DNA from 4 places in the Mesorhizobium sp. WSM4808 genome. Region 4 is predicted to be linked to each of the others. Evidence: riboswitches for the same ligand, from Rfam matches in the RefSeq annotation. Region 4 holds a riboswitch; each other region holds the start of a gene.
What was found. A riboswitch is a leader RNA that binds a small molecule or an ion and turns the genes downstream of it on or off. The one in region 4 is predicted to bind cobalamin.

Region 1 (4,192 bases), on a different contig from region 4:
ACCAGGATGATCTTGGCGTGGCGGGCGACGCTGTCGACCCAGAGGTCGACGGACATCGGATGGCGCAGGTCACGCAGTGCGGCCAGCCGCATCGAGGGCAGGCGGCCGGCATCGGCCTTCCAGGCTGCCGCCAGTCCGGCGAGGTCGCTGTCGGTGAAGGACAGCGCCACGATATCCGCCGGCGTCTGCCGCAGATCGACCGGCTCGGCGAGGTCGTCGAGCGAGGCGGATGTCGTGGTGAGGATGTGCATCGCGACCCGTGTCCGAAATCAGCCGGCGAGTATACGCTCGATCGCCGGGCGGTTCAGCCCTTTCAGGCCGATGACGACGAGACGCGAGCGGCGGTCGTCCTGCGCGGTCCAGGCGCGGTCATAGTAATGATTGACGCGCGGCCCGACGGCCTGCAGCAAGAGCCGCATCGGCTTGCCGCCGACTTCGACGAAGCCTTTTACGCGCAGCACGTTCTCTTCTTCGGCGACGGTGGCGACGCGCTTTGCCAGCTCGTCCGGATTGGCGATCGAGGCAATGTCGACGATGAAGGTGTCGAAGTCGTCATGCTCGTGGTCGAACGCGCCGTCATGATGGGACTTGCGGTTCTGGATGTCGTCCTCGACGGCCAGACCGAGCCCGAGCAGCACCGAGGGATCGACCTTGCCATGCGACGTCGGCACGATCTTCACGGCGCGGGCGGAGTGTTCGCCAATGACAGCATTGGCGCGGGCGGTGCCGGCGGCGTCCATCAGGTCGCTCTTCGACAGGATGATCAGGTCGGCGCAGGCGATCTGGTCCTCGAACAGTTCTTCCACCGGGTCGTCGTGGTCGAGCGTCTCGTCCCCGGCGCGCTGCGCCTGCAGGGCATCCATGTCGTTAGCGACGCGGCCTTCGGCCAAGGCCGGGCCGTCGACCACGGCAATGACGCCGTCGACTGTGACGCGGCTCTTCACGCTCGGCCATTGAAAGGCCTGGACCAGCGGCTTGGGCAGCGCCAGGCCCGAAGTCTCGATCAGGATGTGGTCGACCCTCGGCGTCAGCGACAGGATCTTGTCAAGCGCCGGGACGAAGTCGTCGGCAACGGTGCAGCAGATGCAGCCATTGGCCAGTTCGACGATGTTTTCCTCCGGACAGGTGTCGATGCCGCAGCCCTTCAGGATCTCGCCGTCAATGCCGATGTCGCCGAATTCGTTGACGATGATGGCAATGCGCTTGCCGCCGGCGTTTTCCAGGAGATAGCGGACCAGCGTCGTCTTGCCGGCGCCGAGGAAGCCGGTGACGACGGTGCAGGGAACGCGGGAGAGGTTCGCAGACGAATCTGGGGCAGTCATGGTCAGTCCTTCAGCAGGTCGAGGGGAGGGATGCGGGCAACGAGGCCGCGCTTCAGGCTATCGGGACGGCCACGCCACGGGATCAGGCCGTCCGTCGAGGTGGCGAAGAGCTTGGCTCCGGTGACGAGGTCGGCGCCGCTGGTCTCGGTCAGGTCGCCAAAGACATAGCTCCAGCAGCCGTCGCGCAGGATGGCGGCGCTGAGGCGCCGCTTGCAATTGCCAAGGCATTCGACGCTGCGGATGCGGATGTCGTCGCCAGATGCGGCGCGGCGCGTATCCTCCGCCAGCAATTCGCCGGCGCGGGGATGGGCGTCGGAGCCGGTCTCATTGCGGCAGGAGGCGCAGACAATGATGGTGACGCCGGCCAAGGCATCATCATGGCCGGACGAAATATCCGCTGTGCCAGCCGAAAAACTGCTGTCGTGGTCCAAAGATCGGGCTCCTTGCCCGGAAACCCGCCGGGCGATCGGATTCTAAAGTCGCAGACGGCAGGTCTCCTGGCTCGCGGGTCATCGCCTTGGGTAGCCGCCTTCCCGGGAACTCCCAGTGGCTTTCGGCCTTGGCTCTTCGCTTACAGTTGCGGGGACAGCCGCGGATTTGGGATTTTGCCCCGCACCGCATTCCCTCTTAGCTCTTGCCGTTGCGGGCAAGAGACCATCTGAACCGGATTTAGGCTTTTGCGAGCGGCGGTGTCAACGCGAGCTTACGACATGGCGATGTCGGCCAGCGCCGGACCCAAATCGCCGGCCGGGGTCACTTCCATGCGCTCAAGGCCAAGCCAGCCCTGCATCTGCTTCAATTCCTCGAACAGTTCTGCAGCGGTTTCAGGTGGCGCCTTGGGCTCGGCGTAGGCCGCATGGACCCGCAGCACGCTGGCCGGACGATCTGCCTTGAGGTCGACGCGTGCCACGATCCTGTCGCCGAGCAGGAACGGCAGGACATAGTAGCCGTATTGCCGCTTGTCGGCCGGCGTGTAGATCTCGATGCGGTAGTGGAAGTCGAACAGCCGCTCTGTGCGCGAGCGTTCGAAGACGACAGGATCGAACGGCGCCAGCAGGGCGCGGGCCTCGACTTTGCGCGGCAGGCGGGCATCCCGGTGAAGATAGGCCGGCTTGTCCCAGCCTTCGACGCGCATCGGCAGCAATTCGCCGGTTTCAACCAGTTCCTCCAACCGGCCTTTCATATCGGCCGGCGACAGGCGGAAATAATCGCGCAAATCGCCTGAAGTCGCCACGCCGTGGGCGCGGGCGGAAATGCGCAGCAATTCGCGGTGCGCGTCCTCAGGCGTGGGCACTGGGAGGTCGAGGACCGCCTGCGGCAGCACGCGCTCGGGCAGATCATAGAAGCGCTCGAACCCGCGACGGTGCGCCGTGGTGATGCGTCCGGCCCAGAACAGCCATTCGAAGGCATGCTTGGCGTGGCTCCAGCCCCACCAGCCGCCCGAGCCTTTCTGGCCTTCGAGCGCGGAAGCGGCAATCGGGCCGCGCTCGGCGACCTGGCGGTAAATCTCTTCGATATAGGCGGCGTGCTCGCGGCCCCATTTGGCGAGGCCCAGATACATTTCGTCGCCGCGCTCGGCGCGCTGCATGCGCCAGCGCATCAGCGGGTACGTCTCCACCGGCAGGAAGGAAGCCTCGTGCGCCCAGTATTCGAAAACCGTGCGCTTACGCGTCACGGCCGCGTTGTCGAGCAGCGAGAACGGGTAGGGACCAAGGCGCGAATAGAGCGGCATATAATGAGCGCGCACCACCGCGCTGACGGAATCGATCTGCAGCAGGCCGGTGCGGGAGAGGGTGCGGGCAAAATGCCGGCGGTCGGGCGTGCCGGTCGGGCGGGGATCGAGAAACCCCTGGGCGGCAAGCGCGATGCGACGGGCCGTGGGGAGCGAGATCTTTTCCTTCATGCAGGCATCACTTTGAAGTGTTTTGACCGAGGGTCGAATGGCTGATTCCAACCCATGCTAGCAGGGTTTTGGCGGCATCCATGTCAGGAGAGAAAAGTGGAGTAAAAAGCGAAGGAAATCAAACAGGAGCGGATCGGACCAGTTTGCCGCGATATGCCATCCAGGTCGGTGTTTTGAACAAGGTTTGACTTGCTTCGCTGGAAGTGCTGCGCTAACCCTCGCCGCGTTGCAGCATAGGCCCTTAAAACGGTTCAGCGGTTAAACTGTCACGCTTCCGCATTAGGGTCCGGTGCTGTAATCAAACTGGATTGGCGCCAACGGAAAGCCGAGCATGAACGCACTCTTGAGCTCATACCTGCCCATCGTCCTGTTCATAGGCGTGGCGCTGGTTGTCGGCCTGGCGCTGCTGGCCGCGCCCTTCCTGGTGGCCTACCGCAATCCCGATCCCGAAAAGCTTTCCGCCTATGAGTGCGGTTTCAACTCGTTCGACGACGCCCGCATGAAGTTCGACATCCGTTTCTACCTGGTGTCGATCCTGTTCATCATCTTCGACCTGGAAGTGGCCTTCCTGTTTCCGTGGGCGGTGTCGTTTTCGAAGATCGGCATGCTCGGTTTCTGGTCGATGATGGTGTTTTTGGCGGTGCTGACCATCGGCTTTGCCTATGAATGGAAAAAAGGAGCGCTGGAATGGGATTGAACGACAGTTCAGGCACCCTCGTCGCGCCGAAGCCCAAGGGTATTATCGATCCCAACACCGGCAGGCCGGTGGGGGAGGACGATCCCTTCTTCCTCGAGATCAACAACGAGTTGGCCGACAAGGGCTTTTTGGTCACTTCGACCGAGGCGCTCATCACCTGGGCGCGCAGCGGGTCGCTGATGTTCATGACGTTCGGCCTCGCTTGCTGCGCGGTCGAGATGATCCACACCTCGATGCCGCGCTATGATTCGGAGCGGTTCGGCGTCGCGC
Region 2 (4,192 bases), on a different contig from region 4:
CGGCGGCTGATATCATGGCGCTGGGGATGGCGAACTTGCCTGCGGTGAAGGGCTTGTCCTCGCCGGAATCATAGAGAAACACTCGCGTTGCCTTGCCGTTGCCGACCTTGGCGGTGATGTCGGCGAGCCGCGTCTTCCAGCCGGCAACAAGCTTCTCCGCCTCGGCCTCCTTGCCGAAGATCTTGCCCAGCTTTTCGACGTCGCCATAGAGCAGGTCCATCGAGGCGGCTGGACGGCTCTTGTCGAGATGGACGCAGCTTTCCGTCAGCACCAGCGTCTTGATGCCGTGCGGGGCAAGCGTATCGGGTGTCACCTCGCCGCCCGGCTTCATGCCATAATACCAGCCGGCGAAGAAGAAATCCGGCTCGACCGCGACGAGGTTTTCGAGCGTCGGATATTTCGGCGCCAGTTCCGGGATCGAACCCTGCTCGGCCTTGAATTCGGGACCCACCTTGTACCATCCGGTGATGCCGGTCAGGCCGACGATCGACGGCTGCAGTTTCAGCGCGAAAGCCATCTCGGCCATGTTGAGATCCTGGATGACGGCGCGCTTCGGCGGCGCATCGAAGGTCAGCGGCTTGCCGCAGCTGTCGACCGTGACCGGGAAGGCCAGGGCTGTCGAGGCCAGCAGCGAGAAGACAAGCGAAAAGGCCAAGCGTTTCACGGGTTTGCTCCTTGTGGATGGGATTGGGTCGACTACGAAATGGCTTCAATCACGTCGGCGGCGCGGCACGGTTCGGCACATCGAACACCGTCAGTTCGCGGTCTTCGGTCGGATGGCGCAGACGCAGCACATCGATGCCGAAAATCTCGCGGATCAGCTTTTGGGTCAGCGCTTCGCGCGGTGCGGCGAGCGCTTGCAGACGGGCATGGTTCATCACCGCCACCCTGGTGGCGAACGGTGCCACCAGCGCCAGATCGTGCAGCACCGCGATCACCGTCATCTCGAAGCCTGCCACGAGGTCGAGCAGTTCGCCGCGGGCACGCGGGTCGAGATGGTTGGTCGGCTCGTCGAGGAACAGGATTTTTGGCTGCTGGGCGATGGCGCGCGCAAGTTGGGCGCGCTGGCGCTCGCCGCCCGACAGCGAGCCGATGGTGCGGCCAAATAGCGGCAGCAGGCCGGTCCGGCGCAGTGCATCGACGACGATCTCGCGCTCCTCGCTCCTGCGCCGCAGCCCGGCGTGCGGAACCCGGCCAAGCTCGACATAGTCGATCACCGCCAGCCGCGGATCGGGCTGGTCGGTCTGGCCGACCACGGCAATGTGCAGCGCCCGTTCGGCGGCTGAAATCCTGTCCAGGCGGCGCCCGCCGAGCTTCACCTCGCCGGAGCTCGGACGCAGCATGCCCGACAGCATGCGCAGCAGCGTCGTCTTGCCGGCGCCGTTGGGACCGATGATGGCAAGGCGATCGCCGGCGGCCACCGAGAAGCTGACCGCCTGAACCAGATCCCGCCCATTCGCCGTGACGCAGAGGTCACGGGCTTCGAGAAGCGCTACGGTCATCGGCTGCTGCCCGCCGGCTTGCCGGGACGGCAAAGCGTATATACGACGATGCGATGGATGGAGCCGTCCAACTTTCCGTCACTTTCCAAAACTGGCGACGGAAGGAAGCTGGCGAACCGGCCGACAAGACCGGGATTCGTGTTTCCTCCCGGCACACCCCGTCCGGTCAACTCAGTGATGGCAGGTCTCCTGGCTCACGGGTCGTTGCGCCATCCAGCCTTCCCAGCCTTGCCGGCCAGTGGCATTCACGGATTTTGCTCGCCGCTTACAGTTGCGGGGGCAGCCACGGTCTCGACCTGAGCAGGCCTCACCGCGTTCCCTTTTCACCCCTCGCCTTTCGACTCGGGGACCATCACCGCTTCAGCGTAGATTTGCGCCGATCGCTTCGCAATGGATTTCTCGGACGGAGTGGTGGGCCAGCTAAGGGAAACAGGCATCGCATGCTCTCTTTATGTAATAATATAACATACCTAAGAGATGACGCCGGTCGCTGTCAAGCGAAAGCTCATGGGGCGGTTGGCCGGATGGCGACCGGCATCGGCGCAGATTGCACGGGATGCGCAATTTCGATCAAACTGGCCGTGCCAGGAAACGGCAGGATGATCTGGCCAATGCGAGGAGAAAATGGACCCGACCGAGAAAGCGCTGTGGTTCGTCGAAAGCCATCTGCCGGAGGCGATCTCGCTTGATGATGTCGCGCAAAGCAGCGGCGTGTCGCGTTTTCATGTGACGCGCGCCTTCGGCGCCGCCACCGGCCGGTCGGTGATGGGCTACATGCGCTCACGCCGGCTGACCGAGGCGGCGCGCAAGCTGGCGGGCGGGGCGCCCGACATCCTCGCCGTCGCGCTCGACGCCGGCTACAACTCGCATGAGGCGTTCACCCGTGCCTTCCGCGATCAGTTCGGCACCACGCCGGAACTGGTGCGCGCGCAGGGCACACTCGACAAGCTCGACCTCGTGGAGCCGATCCTGATGGACCAGTCCCTCCTCACCAATCTCGAACCGCCGCGTTTCGAGACCAGCCGGCCGTTCCTGATCGCCGGCCTCGGCGAACGCTACAGCTGCGAAACCAGCGCCGCCATCCCGATGCAGTGGCAGCGCTTCGGCCCCTATATCGGCAACATTCCGGGCGAGACCGGCGACGTCGCCTATGGCGTCTGCGTCAACGGCGACGATGCCGGCAATTTCGACTACATCGCCGGCGTCGAAGTGTCTGACTTCTCCGACCTGCCCAGGGACTTCTACCGGGTGCGGGTGCCGGCGCAGAAATATGCGGTCTTTGCCCACCGCGAACACATCTCGACCATCCGCCGGACGGTCAACACGATCTGGAACAAATGGCTGCCGGCCTCCGGGCATGAGATCGCGGACGCGCCGGAATTCGAACGCTACGGCCCTGAATTCGACCCGCGCAGCGGCAAGGGCGGGCTGGAGATATGGATACCGGTGAAGGCGTAGTCGGTCAGGCCATCGGCAGCGCCGGCCAGCGATCGGCGATCCGGCCGCCGGAAAACACCGCGATCGACCCGAACTGCTGCAGCACGGCTTCGCTCTGCGTCGGCCTTAGAAACGCGTAGTCGCCGGGCTTTGCGGTCGCGTCGGCGGGCAAGCCCATGAATTGCTGGTTGGAGGACAGGCCGAGCAGCCCGTTCGCCTTCATGCCTTCTGGGAAGACCGGCTCGGCCATCCACTTGCCGCCATAGAGGTAGCAACCCTTGCGCGGGAACCGGCCGAGCGCCTGCAGCAGGCGGGTGACGGCCGGCGGGCCGGGCAGCATCGGCTCGACCATTTTCAGGATCGGCGTGGCGATGAAGGCCGCCGGCTGGAAGCCGTCGAGGCCTGGCGTATCGAAGTCGCTGGGCAGCACAAAGGCCGAGCCCATCGAGACCTCATTGGCCGCGCCGCCATGATGAAGCAGCGCGGTCTTGCTGCCGCCGATGTTCAGGATGCGGCGCTGGTCGGCGCCGAGACAGGCGACGAATGCCGCAGCCTGCGCCGACGCCTTGGTCAATGCCTTTGCCGGTCCGCCGAAAAGGCCGGGGATGAGCGGCGCATGCGCCTCGTAGGCCATGACGCCTTCGCAATGCAGCCGGGCCGGCAACGCGCTCAACGCCTTCGACAAGGCTGCGGGATCAGCAAAACCGCCGCGATGCAGCCCGACATCGATCTCGAAAGCGATGCGCAGGCCGATGCCGAGTTCGCCAGCGAGGGCGCCATATTCCGCCAGTCTCTCCTCGCTGTCGATCAGCCAGCAGACGCGCGACCAGTCGGTATCGGCTTTCACCAGCGCCGCCCTTGCCGCGCCGATCGGCATCGGCTTGCCGTAGAGCAGATCGGCATCCGGGAACGCCTTCAGCACCGCCTCGCTGATCGGCGGGTGGAAGGTCATGAAGCGCTCACTGCCAAGCGCCTTGGCAATATACGCAAGCAGCGGCATGCAGGCGAGCGATTTGTCGACCAGCCGCACGGCCAGGCCGGGATCCACTCTCCCCTTCGCCAGGGCAATGTTGCTGTCCAGCCGGTCGCGATCGAGCAGCAGGCAGGGCTGGAAGATGCCGGCTTCCTTCAGCGCATCCGAGAGGGTGGAAAAATAGGTGGTCATCATTCGATGCCGAACAAGCCGGCCATATAGGGCGAGACGAAGCGGTTTTGCGGATCGACGTCGCGGCGCACCGCCATGGCGTCGTCCC
Region 3 (4,192 bases), on a different contig from region 4:
CGGACGCGCGCACCTTCGCGTCGCTCTATGCGGTCGAATCCTTCGCCCGCGCCACGGTGTCGAGCGTCATCCCGATCCAGGCCTACGAGATCCTGCACAACGAGCAGATCGTGTCGATGCTCTACACCGTGGTGGCGATGCTCGGCCTGTCGGTGACATTGTTCATGCCGATGCTGATCCGCCGTTTTGCCCGGCGCTGGGTCTACACATCAGGCGCCTGCCTGCTGGCCGTCGGCTCGCTGTTCTTCGTTACCGACACGCTTGCCGGGCAACTGGCCGGCATGCTGTGCCGGGTGATGGGCGCCAGCGCGCTGTCGATCACGCTCAACCTCTACATCATGGACCACATCCGCAAGACCGACTTCATGCAGGCCGAATCGCTGCGCATGGCGTGGTCGATGCTGGCCTGGACTGGTGGGCCGACGCTCGGCATCTTCCTCTACACGCGCTTCGGCATCTATGCCGCGCACGGTACGGTCGCGGTGTTCGCGTTTGCCCTGCTGGCGCTGTTCTGGACCTACCGCCTCGGCGACAACCAGTCTATCCGTCCGGGCAAGACGCGCCCCGTCAATCCGCTCGCCAATATCGGCCGCTTCGTCGCGCAGCCCAGGCTCAGGCTGGCCTGGCTGATCGCTTTCGGGCGCTCCTGTTTCTGGACGACGTTCTTCGTCTATGGGCCGCTGTTCATGGTCATCACAGGCGAGGGCAAGCTGGCCGGCGGCCTGCTGGTTTCGGCCGGCAACGCGCTGTTGTTCATGGCGATTTTCTGGGGCAAGGCAGGAAAGCGCTTTGGTGGCCGCGGGACCATGACGTTTGCCTATTTCGCCATGTCGGCCGCGCTTTTGGCGGCGGGCTTCGTCGGCGAAACCGTGCCGCTGCTTACCGGCGCCTTCCTGCTCTGCGGTGCCTTCTTCACCATTGCGCTCGACGCCCTCGGCTCGACCGCCTTCATGCGCTCGGTGCGCTCCTATGAAAGATCTCAGATGGCAGCGGTCTACCGCACCTATCTCGACTTTTCCGAGTTGACGCCGCCGCTGGTCTATTCGGTGGCGCTGGCCGTCTTCGGCCTGGGCTCGGTGTTCGTCACGCTCGGTCTGCTGGCGGCGGTCTGCGGCTTTGTGACGTGGCGCTATCTGCCGAAATCACTTTGACCTTCATGGCGCATTCGCAATGGTCACCGGCGGAATTTGGTTTGCCGGAAGCAAGGATTCTGCCTATAGTCACCGGTGTCGCCGGTTCCATTTTGGAGCCAAGAGGGAATGCGGTGAGGGCGAATTTTGCCCAATGCCGTGGCTGCCCCCGCAACTGTGTGCGGTAGTCCTCTCCATATGCCACTGAAGATTTTCTTCGGGAAGGTGGGGAAGGACGCTGATCCGTGAGCCAGGAGACCTGCCGGCGACAGGAAACTGACTTCGATGCCCTCGGGTGGAGGGCGAAAGGACAAGACATGACTACCGCTTCCGTCTCCCTCGGCGCCTCCGTCTCCTCGCAGTCGCGCCTCATGCAGCTCGCGCTTGCCGCGTTGCTCGGCATTTTCGTGATGGGCTTTGTCGGCTTCTCGCATATCGATGCGGTCCACAATGCGGCTCACGACTATCGCCATTCGATGGCGTTTCCCTGCCACTGACGAGGGGCTGACATCATGAACCTGTTTCGCAACGTCGTGTTCATCGCGGCGATCGCAGGGCTCGTGGCCGGCGTCGTCCTCGCCTGCCTGCAGGCCTACGCCACCGTGCCGCTGATCCTGAAGGCGGAAGTCTACGAACAGGCGGGCGGCGGGCATCACCATGACCATGCCGCTCCGGCCGCAACGGATAGCAATGCCATGAGCACAACTGCACCGGCGGGAGATGCCATGAGCTCTGCTGCCCCGGCGGCGGAAGCCGCTCCGGCAGACGAAGGCTGGGCGCCGGCAGAGGGTTTCGAGCGTTTCGCCTTCAGCGTGCTTGCCAACATTGTCACCGGCATCGGCTTCGCCTTGATCCTGGTCGCGGTCTCCGAATTCGCCGGCGGCATCGGTGGCTGGCGCCAGGGCGTGTTCTGGGGCCTGGCCGGCTTCGCCGTGTTCACGCTGGCGCCTGGCCTCGGCCTGCCGCCGGAACTGCCGGCCATGCCGGCCGCCGATCTCACCCAGCGGCAGATCTGGTGGTGGGCAACGGTGGCGGCAACCGCCGCCGGTCTCGGCCTGATCGCGTTCCGCAAGTCGCTGCCGCTGGCGATCCTTGCCGTCCTGCTGATCGTCGCGCCGCATATTGTCGGTGCGCCGCAGCCCGGCAGTTACGAGACGGCGATTCCGGAAGGGCTGCATCACCAGTTCGTGGTGGCGGTGACCGTGACCAATCTGGTGTTCTGGCTGGTGCTCGGCGCGGTCGTCGGTGTGGTGCGTGGCCGCTTCACCGGCACCGCGACCAGCCTGCGCGACAGCTTTGCCTGATCGCAAGACACTGACCTTCCTCATCGGCGGTGGGGGGGGGGGGGGGGGGGGGCGGCGGCCCCCGGCGGGGGGGGGGGGGGGGGGGGGGGGGGGGGGGAGGGCGGGGGGGGGGGGCCGGGGGGGCGGGGGGGGGGGGGGGCGGCCCCCGCGGGGCGGCCCCCCCCCCCCCCCCCCCTCGCCCCCCTCCCCTCCCCCCCCCCCCCCCCCCCCCCCCCCCCCCCCGCCCCCCCCCCCCCCCCCCCCCCCCCCCCCACGCCGAAATTTTGGCGACCGCCTTGCCGCCTCCCTGGATCTATGTCGCCACGGCGCAAGCCTATGATGACGAGATGCATGAACGCATCGCGTTGCACCGATCGCGGCGCGGCGAAGGCTGGACGACCATCGACGCACCGCTCGATCTCGCCGGTACGCTTGCCGCCTTGCCGGAGGATCGGCCGGTGCTTGTCGACTGCCTGACGCTGTGGCTGACCAACCACATGCTGGCTGAACACGATTTCGAGCTGGAATGCCGGCGATTGGCGGAGGTGCTGTCGCGGCCGCGCGGGCCATGGTTCGTGGTATCCAATGAAGTCGGCCAAGGTATCGTGCCGGACAATGCACTGGCGCGCCGGTTTCGCGATGCCGCCGGCCGGCTCAACCAGCAGGTCGCCGCCGTCGCCGACATGGTGCTGCTGATGGTGGCGGGGCTGCCGCTCAAGGTGAAATGACATGACCGACATCGACGATAAGGACGAAGAACGCCACCGCGCCAAGATGGCCAAGCGCAAGGCGGTGCAGGATGCCGAGGTGGCGAGCAAGACGGTCGAGAAGGGATTGCTGATCGTCAACACCGGTCCCGGCAAGGGCAAGACCACGGCTGCCTTCGGCCTGGCGCTGCGGATGCTCGGCTACGGCAAGCGCGTCGGCGTCGTCCAGTTCATCAAGGGCAAGTGGCACACCGGCGAGAAGGACGCCTTCGCCGCCTTCGGCGACCGCGTCGTCTGGCACGCGATGGGCGAGGGGTTCACCTGGGAAACGCAGGACCTGAAGCGCGACATCACCGCCGCCGAAGCCGCCTGGGCCAAGGTGCTCGAACTGATGGCCGATCCGTCGATCAGCCTGCTGGTGCTCGACGAACTGAACATTGCGCTGCGCTACGATTATCTCGACCTGGACAAAGTGGTTGTGGCGTTGAAGGCGCGGCGTGAGGGCCTGCATGTCGTGGTCACCGGCCGCAACGCCAAGCCGGCGCTGGTTGAGGCCGCCGACCTCGTCACCGAAATGGGCGTGACCAAGCACCATTTTTCCGCAGGCGTGAAAGCGCAGCAGGGGATCGAGTTCTGAGCGTTTCTTACCCTCCAGGGTGAAGTAGATCACGCCACGATGACCATGACCGCGACCAACCCAAACAGCGCGATCAGCAGATAGTCGGCGACGCGATAGAGTTTCAGCGCTCGCCTTATGTCGACGCTGTCGGCCTCGCGCCGCCCACCTTCGCCCATGAAGACGTCGTCCACGAGCACGCCGCCGTAGCTGCGCGGCCCGGCGAGCGCCAGGCCGAGCGCACCGGCCATCGCCGCTTCCGGCCAGCCGGCATTGGGTGAGCGGTGTTTTTTCGCGTCGCGCCACACCGCATGCCAGGCATTTTTCGCATCACCGCCTTTGACGAAGAACGCCGCCAGCACGATCAGCAGCGCCGTCAGCCGCGACGCCGGCAGATTGATCCAGTCGTCGAAGCGCGCCGCCGCCCAGCCGAAGGCCTCGTGGCGCGGGGTGCGG
Region 4 (4,192 bases):
TGTTCGAGGGGACGGTCGACTATGTCGAGCAGCTCGGCGAGGTTCAGCTGGTCTATGTCGACATCGGTCGCGCCGACCTCCCGCTGGTGACCAAGCTGCCCGGCAATGTTGAGGTCAAGCGCGGTTCGACATTGCGGCTGAGCGCCAATGGCGAGGACCTGCATCTCTTCGACGCTGACGGACGGTCGTTTGCCCTTCATGAGGCTGAAGCGAAGGCGGCCTGAGGCAGAACCGCGTCTTGGACAAAAAAGAGCAGCGGGCCAGGCCCGCCGCTCTTTTTTTGAAGATCAGCTTCGACTGTTAACGGCCGAAGAGATTCCGGTCGCTGCCCTGAGGAGCGGACTTCTCTACGTCGCCCGACGAATTGAGCAGCTTCTCGACGAGGCCACCGCTGTTGCGGACCGAGTTCGTATGCGCGCTGTCAACCGAAGTAACCGCAGGCTGGTTGGCGCCGTTGGAGCCAAAGTTGTCGCTGCCGGCGAAGGCACTGCCGGTGATGGCCAGAACGGCGGCGGCAGCAATAAGGATCTTGTTCATTTTAGTCTCCTGAATTCTGGATTTCGCCAGACGGCAGACACAGCTGCCGTCGCTTGCGAAATTGGTTTTAGCGACCGAAGAGGTTACGGTCGCTGCCCTGAGCGGGTGTCTGGGCAGCCGGTTCCGAGGTCTTGGTGGAAGCCGTGTACGACTGGTCCACAGCGGCGGCAGGCTGGTTGGCGCCGTTCGAACCGTAGTTGTCGCTGCCCGCGAAAGCGCTGCCGGAGATGGCCAGAACGGCGGCGGCAGCAATGAGGATCTTGTTCATCTTAAATACTCCTGAATGTCTGAATTTCGAATGTCTGAATTTCGCCAGGGCAGCGGGCGAGCCCGCCGTCGACTGGGAATCGGCTGTTAGTTGTTGCCGAAGAGGTTGTGGTCAGCACCCTGGGCCGGCGCCTGAGCAGCCGGTTCCGACTTCTTGGTCGAAGCGGTGTACGAGCTGTCGACAGCAGTGGCTGCCGCGGCGTTCGAACCGTAGTGGTCGCTACCAGCGAAGGCGCTGCCGGAAATGGCCAGAAGGGCTGCGGCAGTGAGAATGATCTTTTTCATTTTTGTACTCCAGTATCGTCTTTTTCCGTCCGTCTAGCGGCGTGTCTTGGAAATGAAATCGCGTCGTTCGGACAGCCCCGATGTGGGAGGGCAACCCCGCCTTTTCCAATCACGAAGTTGTTCCGTGTGGACCATGAATCCACACCTTGAAATTGTGCCAGGGGAATCTAGAGAGGCATTTTTCCTCTCTATATCAGCATGTTAAGTTTAATCATCCGATGGATCACTGACTGTTTCAAAGGCCCGGCGTTCACACCGTCCTGCACGCACCGTCAACAGAAACGAACCGTTCGGTTCGATTTTAGGTCAAGCTAATAGTCACTTTTCGAAACCGTTAACCTTTTTTGACCCCCGCCAAGGGTCGGATTCGGGAAGATCGCAGCCGGCAAATGGCCGCCCGGGAGGCGGGATTTCGGCCCCAGACGATCTGCGGTGACGTTTCGCATGCCGTGTCGCGCCGCATGGATACGATGTCGTTTTCATGCCGACGGCGCGCCCCCGATCGTGGTTAGATCATACCATCTCAGGTGCCGCTTCGTGACGACGAGACGGAGAATTGGGAAGCCGGTCAGAATCCGGCGCTGCCCCCGCAACGGTGGTGGAGTTCAAGTCGCAACGGGAGACCACTGGGCAACTGCCTGGGAAGGTGTCGCGATGGTCCGCAAGGACAACTCCAGAGCCCGGAAACCAGCCCGAGATTTTTAGACTCGACTGATCGCGGTGGGCGGTCAAGAGGTGGATAGCGCATGTCCGGCACCTAGCCGGCCTGCGTTTCAATCCTTCCTCCATCACCACCAGTTCAGTCCTTAGAAACGAGGACAGGACATGGATATCCGCAACGACATGCTGAGGCTCCTGAAGGGGCGCCGGCAAGGCTTTTCACTGGAGCAGCCCTTCTACACCGATCCAGACTACTTCAAGCTCGACATGGAGCTGATCTGGTATCGCGACTGGCTGTTCATCGGCCATGATTGCGAACTGCCGAAGCCGGGCAGCTACATCACCGTGCAGATCGGCGACTATCCGGTCGTCCTTGTCCGCGATCAGCAAGGCAAGATCAACGCCTTCCACAATTCCTGCCGCCATCGCGGCAGCCGCGTGTGCAACACGGAGAAGGGTACGGCGGCAAAGCTCGTCTGCCCCTATCATCAGTGGACCTATGAGTTGGACGGCCGCCTGCTGTTTGCCCGCCAGATGGCCGACGGTTTCGACAAGAGTGATTTCGGCCTGAAGCCGGTCGCCTGCGAGAGCGTCGGCGGCTACATCTTCATCTGCCTGGCCAAGGAGCCGGCGGATTTCACGCCGATGCGGGCGATGATCGAACCCTATCTTTTGCCGCACCGCTTGCGTGAGGCAAAGATCGCCTTTGAGAGCACGATCATCGAGAAGGGCAACTGGAAGCTGGTCTGGGAAAACAACCGCGAGTGCTACCACTGCGTCGCCAATCACCCTGAGCTGTGCAAGACCTTCCCCGAGGCGCCGACCGTGACCGGCGTCAACGGCGCCGACAGCGACCCCGAGATGGTCGCGCACTGGGCCAAATGCGAGGCCGCTGGCTTGCCGAGCAAATTCCGCATCGATCCGGCAGGGCAGTACCGCGCCACCCGCGCGCCGCTGCTGCGCGATGCCGTCAGCTACACCATGACGGGAAAACGGGCGGTGAAGAAGAACCTGTCCGACAGCGTTTCAACCGACCGCATCGGCTCCTTGCTGCTTTATCATTATCCGACAACCTGGAACCATATCCTCGGCGACCACGCCGTCACCTTCCGCGTGCTGCCGATCAGTGCCACGGAAACCGCGGTGACGACGAAATGGCTCGTCCACAAGGATGCGGTCGAAGGCATCGACTACGACCTCGCTGAGCTCACCCATGTCTGGACCGAGACCAACGACCAGGACCGCCGCATTGTCGAGGAAAACGCCTTCGGCATCCTGTCGCCGGCCTACGAACCAGGCCCCTATTCGGAGCTGCATGAGGGCGGCGTGATCCAGTTCGTCGAGTGGTACGCGTCGTTCATCGGGCCGCGCCTTGCCGAAGGCGGCCGGCCGGCCCTGCGCAGCGTCGCCTAGCTCAGGGGACAAGAGGATGAATGCGATGACGGACCTTGGCCTCTATCGCCATCTCGACCAGATGACGCCCTGGAACGACCGGCTGCAGGTGCTGGAAGTGATCGGCGTCAGCGACGAAGCGCCGGACGTGAAGACCTTCACCTTCCGCTCCGACAACCAGACCTGGTTCCGCTACAAGCCGGGCCAGTTCGTGACGCTGGAACTGCCGACATCGGAGGGGCCGCTGATGCGCACCTACACGCTGTCGTCCTCGCCGTCGCGGCCGTTCTCGATCGCGGTGACGGTCAAGGCGCAGGCAGGCAGCACCGGCACGCGCTGGATGTTCGACCATCTGACGCCGGGCTCGCACGTCAAGGCCTATGGGCCGACCGGTGATTTTTCGCTGCACAGCCACCCGGCGGCCAAATATCTGTTCATTTCGGCGGGCTCCGGCGTGACGCCGATGATGTCGATGCTGCGTTGGTTGAACGACTGTGCGCCATGGACAGATGTCGGCTTCGTCAACTGTGCGCGCCGCCCGGAAGAGATCATTTTCCGCAAGGAACTCGAGCTGCTCGGCAGCCGCATGCCCGGCCTGTCGCTCGGCTTCATGATCGAGGAGCGGTCGAGCCGCGAGGGCTGGTTCGGCCATATGGGCCGCATCGACGCGATCCGGCTGCCATTGCTGGCGCCCGATTTCCGCGAGCGCGAGATTTTCTGCTGCGGCCCCGATCCCTTCATGCGCGCCGTGCGCGGCATGCTGGACGCCGCCGGCTTCGACATGGCGAAATACCATCAGGAAAGCTTTGCTGCGCCTGCCGTGGAGGAGATCCCGGCGCCGTTCTCGCCGCCGGCGGAGGACGGCGCTGCTGCTGCCGTCGAGGCCGTGACACCGATCCGGTTTTCGCTTTCCGATGTCGATGCCGAATGCGTCGCCGGCCAGACCGTGCTGCAGACGGCACGCGCCTCTGGGGTGCGGATTCCCGCCGCCTGCGAGTTCGGCCTGTGCGGCACCTGCAAGGTGAGGAAGGTCGCGGGCGATGTCGAGATG

Region 1: another riboswitch for cobalamin. It lies ahead of AC0L2U_RS01315 (DUF1636 family protein); the one in region 4 lies ahead of AC0L2U_RS25015 (aromatic ring-hydroxylating oxygenase subunit alpha).
Region 2: another riboswitch for cobalamin. It lies ahead of AC0L2U_RS33025 (ABC transporter ATP-binding protein); the one in region 4 lies ahead of AC0L2U_RS25015 (aromatic ring-hydroxylating oxygenase subunit alpha).
Region 3: another riboswitch for cobalamin. It lies ahead of AC0L2U_RS01475 (CbtB domain-containing protein); the one in region 4 lies ahead of AC0L2U_RS25015 (aromatic ring-hydroxylating oxygenase subunit alpha).

Annotation. Positions count from the first base shown of each region.
Region 1 is NZ_JBVVQX010000001.1:282,985-287,176, forward strand. It holds partial or broken gene AC0L2U_RS01305 (cobaltochelatase subunit CobN) at 1-251, opposite strand, end outside; gene cobW (cobalamin biosynthesis protein CobW) at 270-1,322, opposite strand; gene AC0L2U_RS01315 (DUF1636 family protein) at 1,325-1,753, opposite strand; cobalamin riboswitch at 1,793-1,996, opposite strand; gene AC0L2U_RS01320 (winged helix-turn-helix domain-containing protein) at 2,026-3,225, opposite strand; gene AC0L2U_RS01325 (NADH-quinone oxidoreductase subunit A) at 3,557-3,922, shown strand; gene AC0L2U_RS01330 (NuoB/complex I 20 kDa subunit family protein) at 3,913-4,192, shown strand, end outside.
Region 2 is NZ_JBVVQX010000037.1:5,153-9,344, reverse strand. It holds gene AC0L2U_RS33030 (ABC transporter substrate-binding protein) at 1-664, opposite strand, end outside; gene AC0L2U_RS33025 (ABC transporter ATP-binding protein) at 714-1,502, opposite strand; cobalamin riboswitch at 1,665-1,871, opposite strand; gene AC0L2U_RS33020 (AraC family transcriptional regulator) at 2,127-2,960, shown strand; gene AC0L2U_RS33015 (alanine racemase) at 2,965-4,104, opposite strand; gene AC0L2U_RS33010 (D-arabinono-1,4-lactone oxidase) at 4,104-4,192, opposite strand, start outside.
Region 3 is NZ_JBVVQX010000001.1:316,921-321,112, forward strand. It holds gene AC0L2U_RS01470 (MFS transporter) at 1-1,151, shown strand, start outside; cobalamin riboswitch at 1,217-1,411, shown strand; gene AC0L2U_RS01475 (CbtB domain-containing protein) at 1,448-1,627, shown strand; gene AC0L2U_RS01480 (CbtA family protein) at 1,643-2,434, shown strand; gene cobU (bifunctional adenosylcobinamide kinase/adenosylcobinamide-phosphate guanylyltransferase) at 2,695-3,141, shown strand; gene cobO (cob(I)yrinic acid a,c-diamide adenosyltransferase) at 3,143-3,757, shown strand; gene cbiB (adenosylcobinamide-phosphate synthase CbiB) at 3,787-4,192, opposite strand, start outside.
Region 4 is NZ_JBVVQX010000015.1:90,763-94,954, reverse strand. It holds gene AC0L2U_RS25035 (ABC transporter ATP-binding protein) at 1-224, shown strand, start outside; gene AC0L2U_RS25030 (DUF680 domain-containing protein) at 301-537, opposite strand; gene AC0L2U_RS25025 (DUF680 domain-containing protein) at 605-805, opposite strand; gene AC0L2U_RS25020 (DUF680 domain-containing protein) at 892-1,089, opposite strand; cobalamin riboswitch at 1,598-1,799, shown strand; gene AC0L2U_RS25015 (aromatic ring-hydroxylating oxygenase subunit alpha) at 1,915-3,162, shown strand; gene AC0L2U_RS25010 (FAD-binding oxidoreductase) at 3,188-4,192, shown strand, end outside.